2 regions of the Vreelandella indica genome follow, and region 1 is predicted to be linked to the other one. Evidence: predicted binding sites of a transcription regulator. Region 1 holds the regulator's gene; the other holds the start of a gene.
The links. Region 1 encodes PhoB, which activates phosphate uptake and scavenging genes when phosphate is short. Its sites were predicted from a motif close to TGTCATANNNNTGTCANA; they were not measured.
Positions count from the first base shown of each region.

Region 2: a site for PhoB is predicted at 2,116-2,133, ahead of phnD (phosphate/phosphite/phosphonate ABC transporter substrate-binding protein). Genes of this name have one in related genera too.

Region 1 is NZ_JBANSO010000023.1:29,443-32,838, forward strand. Features, by position in the region: gene V8L71_RS15400 (NAD(P)/FAD-dependent oxidoreductase) at 1-87, opposite strand, end outside; gene V8L71_RS15405 (chorismate--pyruvate lyase family protein) at 126-737, shown strand; gene ubiA (4-hydroxybenzoate octaprenyltransferase) at 773-1,663, shown strand; gene phoB (phosphate regulon transcriptional regulator PhoB) at 1,773-2,462, shown strand; gene phoR (phosphate regulon sensor histidine kinase PhoR) at 2,465-3,396, shown strand, end outside.
Region 2 is NZ_JBANSO010000037.1:14,060-17,455, forward strand. Features, by position in the region: gene V8L71_RS18730 (alkaline phosphatase D family protein) at 1-158, shown strand, start outside; gene V8L71_RS18735 (bifunctional diguanylate cyclase/phosphodiesterase) at 337-2,085, shown strand; gene phnD (phosphate/phosphite/phosphonate ABC transporter substrate-binding protein) at 2,205-3,182, shown strand; gene phnC (phosphonate ABC transporter ATP-binding protein) at 3,261-3,396, shown strand, end outside.

The DNA of each region.
Region 1 (3,396 bases):
GCGGGCTAAGCCAATCCCGGCCATTCCCGTGCCAATAATGACCAGCGCAGCGTGGGATGAAGAGAGCTCTGGTTGTGAGGGGGGCATGCAGACACCAAAAAAGTCGCTGAAACAAAAGCCTGTTAGTGCTGCATGTTACACTAGCCGACCCGTTTATTGCCCTGGAGAACTTGGTGACGCCTGCAGCTTTTCGGCAAACTCCTCACTTTTCGCGCTGGCGCCCCGTTGATGCGGCGCGACCTGCCATGAGTACTTCCTGGTGGCAGTGGGTTGCTTCAACCGACTCATTAACTGCTCGCTTAATCGCCGCAGGAGGTGAAAAGCAGTTTCGCGTTCGACTGCTACGCCAGGGCGTAGGCTGGCCGCGAGAGGATGAGGCACGGGCGTTGGGCATTGCTCCCAAACGCTACGCATGGCTGCGTGAAGTAGCGCTGTGCTTGGATGAAACGCCGTGGGTGGTGGCGCGCTCCGTCGCCCCGCTCACGCAGTTAAAGGGCCAGCGTTTGGAAGGGTTAGGTGAGCGCTCGCTCGGCAGTTGGTTATTTCGCCAGCCCGGTTTAATTCGCGGGCCGCTTGAGGCCACTACCCAATCCCCCTTATTTGCTCGTATGAACGGTATCGAGAGTGACTGTACCTGGGGCCGACGTTCAGTGTTTTATCACGGCGGGCTGTCGTTGTTGGTGCAGGAGTATTTTTTGCGTGCGATGGCGGATGACCTTGATCTGCCATCGCGCTAGGCTAGCGCCTGCATCTTATTTTTCGTGAGGTAAGCATGGATCGTTCACTGTTGCGGCCGAAGGGATGGGCTCGCGTGGCAGATTTTATACAGCTGATGCGTTTGGATCGACCCATTGGCACGTGGCTGTTGATGTGGCCGACGCTTTGGGCGCTGTGGATTGCCGCTGAAGGGGTACCCGGCCGTGATGTACTGCTGATTTTTGTGGCCGGTGTTTACGTCATGCGCGCGGCTGGCTGCGTGGTGAACGATTATGCAGATCGCCATTTCGATGGCCATGTGAAACGCACTAAGCATCGCCCGCTCGCCACAGGTCGAATCAGCGAAACCGAGGCTCAATTGCTGTTTATTGGTTTGGTGGCCGCAGCGTTTATTCTGGTGCTACTGACTAATTGGTTTACGGTGCTGCTCTCGTTGGGTGGGGTATTTCTGGCAGTTATTTACCCGTTCATGAAGCGTTATACCCATTTTCCCCAGGTGGTGCTGGGGGCGGCATTCTCATGGGCAATTCCAATGGCCTTTGGCGCCGTGCTGGGCCATGTGCCGTTGGAAGCGTGGCTGCTTTTCTGTGCAAACGTGCTATGGACGGTGGCGTACGACACGCAATACGCCATGGTCGATCGCGACGATGATTTAAAAATTGGCATTAAATCGACAGCCGTGCTGTTTGGCGACGCGGATCGCCTGATAATCGGCCTACTCCAGGTAGCCACCCTGGGGTTGCTGGCATGGGTAGGCTGGCGGGTCGGGTTAGGTGGGTTCTTTTGGCTAGGGCTCGCTGCAATGGCGGCAACTTTCCTGCATCAGCAGCGCTTAATTCGTTATCAGGAGCGGGATCTTTGTTTCCAGGCGTTTCTGAATAATCACTGGTCGGGGCTGCTGATTTTTGCTGGTATTGCGCTAAGTTGGTGGCCTGCGGCGGGTTAGTAACTGCCATTGTCATGTAACTGTCATCAAGTCATGGTGTTATCGTCACTGACATGTCATTGAACTGTTTTCTTTGAACTGGCTTTTTTGCACACCGTGAGGCTCTGGTATGACCGCCAAAACCGTTCTGATTGTCGATGATGAATCGTCGATTCGCGAGATGATCGCGGTAGCGCTGGAAATGGCTGACTACCGTGTGCTCGAAGCAGATAACGCCCAGGATGCTCATGCCATGGTGGTTGACCACCAACCTGATTTATTGCTGCTTGACTGGATGATGCCTGGCACCAGCGGTATTGAACTGGCTAGGCGGTTGAAGCGCGAAGAAGCCACCGCCGAGATCCCCATTATTATGCTCACCGCTAAAGGCGAAGAGGATAATAAGATCCAAGGGCTAGAAGCCGGTGCCGATGACTATATCACCAAGCCCTTTTCGCCCCGCGAATTGGTGGCACGGTTAAAAGCAGTGCTGCGCCGCGCGACGCCGCGTGGCGTTGAAGATCCGATTGAGATTAATGGCCTGCTGCTTGATCCGGTAAGTCACCGGGTAAGCGCACACGGCAAAGCGTTGGAAATGGGGCCGACCGAGTATCGTCTTCTGCAGTTTTTTATGACCCATCAAGAGCGCGCTTACACACGTAGCCAACTGCTTGACCAAGTTTGGGGTGGCAACGTGTATGTCGAGGAGCGTACTGTCGATGTGCATATTCGACGCTTACGAAAAGCGCTGGGCGATGTGCATCAAAACCTGATTCAAACGGTTCGGGGTACCGGATACCGTTTCTCTGCACGGGTGTAAATGTGCGCCTATGGAGCCGTGAACTGTGGCGTCTAGCGTGGCTGGCCACACTGGGTACTTGCTTAGGCTGGTTATTGGGCTCAGCAGGGCTAGGGCTTGCGGCAGGGCTTGCAGTATGTCTGTTTTATCACTTGCGGCAGCTACGCGAACTTTATTTATGGCTAACCCTACATCCTCACGATGAGCCGCCTGCCGCTCACGGTATGTGGGGTGAATTGTTTGATCGTTTATACCGCTATCAGAAAAGCCAGCGTATAACGCAAAGTCGGCTGCGTGCTACTTTGGCCCGTATTCAAGAGTCGTCTGAAGCGATGCGTGACAGTGTGGTCATGCTCGACCGCCACGGTGATCTAGAGTGGTGGAACAGCGCTGCAACGAACATGCTAGGGCTACAAACTGCCCATGATCGTGGTCAGCACATTACCAACCTACTGCGCGAGCCAAGTTTCATCCGCTACTTCAATGCGCGGGAGTATGGCGAGCCGTTAACGCTGACATCGCCGATTGACGAGCGTCGAATCCTGCAGTATCAAATTACCCTGTACGGTGACGATGAACGGCTGGTAATGGCCCGGGATATCACGCGCTTGCACCGCCTGGAACAGATGCGGCGCGACTTTGTTGCCAATGTCTCTCACGAGCTGCGCACGCCGCTAACCGTCCTTTCCGGCTATCTGGAAACCTACAGTGATATTGCTGATCAGTTGCCTCCGCGTTTGGGCAAAAGCATCAACCAGATGCAGGAACAGACGCAGCGAATGCAAAACCTGGTCAATGATCTATTGCTGCTCTCCCGGTTGGAAATCGACCAGGGGGGGAAAGATCACCATCCGCTGTCGCTAGGGCCTTTGCTACAAAGCATCTGTGATGATGCGCTGGCGCTATCGAATCAGCGTCATACCATTACTGTCGCGCTTGAAAGTGACGCACGCCT
Region 2 (3,396 bases), on a different contig from region 1:
GAGACCCCGACCGCGCCAGCGCGGGCGAGCGGCTCTGGAACGCCAGCGGCATTGGCTTGGTAACGCTGGACGAAAAAGGGCACCCGATTGATATTCGCCAGTTGGATGCTGATGGCTGCGATGTGGTCTTTCCGCCGCCCGAAAAGCCCCTTCAATAAATGGCGTCTGTCGTTCAAAGCGGTTGGGTGTTCACTGCCTGATTAGTCATTTGTCATGATAGCGTCACGAAAATGACGCATGCTTGCAGCTTACCAATCACCGCTAGGGAAGGCTGCACATCAGCACCCGGCTGCCTTGTGAAGGTAAACGGGGGCTGATGAATAGGACAGTAGGCAAATGACCGCACAAGAAGCGCAGTGGCTTAATCAAATTATTGCGACCGAAGAGCTGCAGGTGCTCTTTCAGCCCATTGTGGATGCCAACCAGCAGGCGATTTATGGCTACGAAGCACTGATTCGTGGCCCCAAAACGTCACCGCTGCACTCGCCGTTACGGCTGTTTGATGTGGCCACCCAGGCAGGGCAGCTAGTGGAGTTAGATTTACTCTGCCGACGCTTGGCGATTCAACGCTTTGCCGAACTTGAACTGCCCGGCCTGCTATTTCTTAACGTCATGCCGTTAACCATCGTTGAGCGTGATTTTCGCGAAGGCTTAACGCTGGGCTTCATTCGCGAGAGCGGTCTTCCCCCAGAGCGAGTAGTGATTGAGCTCACCGAGCATGTGCCGATTCATGACTATGAGCTAATGCGCCAAGCGGTGGATCATTACCGTGACATGGGCTTTCAGGTGGCGCTGGACGACTTGGGGGCAGGGCACTCAAGCCTGCGCCACTGGTCAGAACTGCGGCCCGATTTCGTCAAGCTTGATCGGCACTTTATCTCAGGAATTGATCAGGAGCCTGCGAAGCGCGAATTTCTTCGCTCGATTCTTGATGTGGCGCGCAGCTTGGATTGCCAGCTAATAGCCGAAGGCGTGGAGACTGCGGCGGAGCATCTCTGCTTGTGGGAACTCGACCGTGGGCTCGCGCTACTGCAAGGCTTCTATTTTGCTCGGCCAAGCCCGCAGCCGCCTTTACAGCTCAACATGGTGCTGCCCGCGACAACCCAGTTAAAAAGCCCAGCTGGCCGCACTGCGCGCTCGATTTTGCGCACGATTGAGGCCATCACCACTGACTGCGCAGTGCCTCTCATCTCCGAGCGGTTTCGCCGCCAACCCAGCTTGCGCTGTGTGGCCGTATTGGAGAACGGTAAGCCCGTAGCAGTGGTGCGCCGCAATGCTTTCTTGACCCTGTTCACCAACCCTTATAGCCATGCGCTATATGCCAAACGCTGCGTATTGGACGTGGCCGATGTACGCATGCTGGTGGCTGAAGCAGATACCCCGCTTGAGGTGTTGAGCCAGCAACTGACTGATAGCCACGATATTGAGCAGGAAGACTTTGTGATCACCAATGATGAAGGTGATTATGTGGGCATGGGTAATATCGTTGACCTTTTGCGTGAAATTACTGCGATTCAGGTACGCCAAGCGCGCCATGCCAATCCGCTGACCGGCTTGCCGGGCAATATCCTGATTAACGAAACGCTGGTCGCTTATTTAGCTGCCGAGCAGGGCTTTGCCGCCGCTTACGTCGATTTGGATAATTTTAAAGCGTTTAACGATGCTTACGGCTATGCCCGGGGCGACCAGGTGATTATTTCGCTATCGCGGCTGCTGCAGGCTCAGGTGGAAAGCGCTGGTGGCTTTATCGGCCATATTGGCGGTGATGATTTTATGATGTTGCTACCGCCCAGCCATTGGGAAAGCGTTTGCGGCCAAATCCTGCGCTCATTTGAAGTGATGGCCCCCGGTTTCTATGAAGAAGCGGACCGGCTGAAAGGCGGGATACAAATTGAAAACCGACAAAATAGCGTGACGTTTTTCCCCTTTGTTAGCGTGTCGATTGCAGTAAAACCTGTCACCGATACAGCTACTTGCAGAGCGCTGGATATTGCCGCTGAGCTGTCTGAACTGAAGCATCAAGCCAAAAAAATTCCTGGTAACAGCCTGTTTGTTGAGCGTCGGGGTAGCTGCGTTAGCCAGTAATGCGCCAATGTCATGTTACGTTCGCAAAATCGTCACCAAGCGGTCATATAAATGCCCCGCCGTTGTCATCTGAAGTGGTCAGGATTGTGGCTATCTTTTAACAACACGTTAGGTGCCCCATGCAGATCTCCTCACTTGCCCATGCGCTTCCCCGCACATTGATCAGCGCCGCCGTTGCCAGCGCTTTTGCGTTGGTCGCGGTGAATGCCTCAGCGGATCTTTCATCGCGTTATGTCGATAACGATGGCGATATGATCGCTGATGCGCCTAGCGATGAGTCACAGTGGGCCGATCCCGATACGCTCGTGTTCGCCTACACGCCGGTGGAAGACCCGGCGGTTTACGCCGACGTATGGTCTGACTTCCTGGAGCACCTAAGCGAAGCAACCGGTAAAGAAGTTCAGTTCTTCCCCGTGCAGTCCAACGCCGCCCAGCAGGAAGCACTGCGCGCTGGCCGTTTGCACGTCGCCGGTTTTAACACCGGTGGTGTACCGGTCGCGGTCAACTGCGGTGGTTTCCGCCCGTTTGCCATGATGGCGGCCGAGGACGGTAGCTTTGGCTACGAAATGGAGATCATCACCTATCCTGGCAGCGGCATCGAGACCGTTGAAGACCTGGAAGGACGCCAGCTAGCCTTTACCTCTGAGACCTCTAACTCTGGTTTCCGCGCGCCCTCCGCACTGCTGCGCTCCGAGTACGGCATGGAAGCGGGCGAAGATTTTGAAACCGCTTTCTCAGGCTCCCACGACAATTCCATCCTGGGTGTGGTGAACGAAGACTACGATGCCGCTGCCATCGCCAACTCAGTGGCTCGCCGCATGCTGGCACGTGATGTTGTGGCAGAGGGCGATTACGAAGTGATCTACACCTCCGATACCTTCCCCACCACCGCTTACGGGCTGGCGAATAACTTGAACCCGGAACTTGCCGAGAAAATTCAGGATGCGTTCTTCAGCTACGACTGGGAAGGCACTGCCCTTGAATCGGAATTCGCCAACTCCGGTGAAGCGCAGTTTATTCCGATTACCTATCAGGAAAACTGGTCGGTCATTCGCACCATTGCCGATGCTAACGGTGTGACTTACGACTGCGATTGATCGTTAAGGTAAACGGTACTGCACGGCCAGGAAGGCATCCCTTTCTGGCCGTTTCGCTATACAGACGAGGCGGGAAAAATGTTGACACTAAGCGGCGTTGGCAAGCGTTACCCCACCGGGGATCGGGCGCTGACGGACATTGAACTCACGCTGCCCAAAGGCCAGGTAATGGCGCTGATTGGGCCATCCGGCGCGGGTAAAAGCACCCTTATTC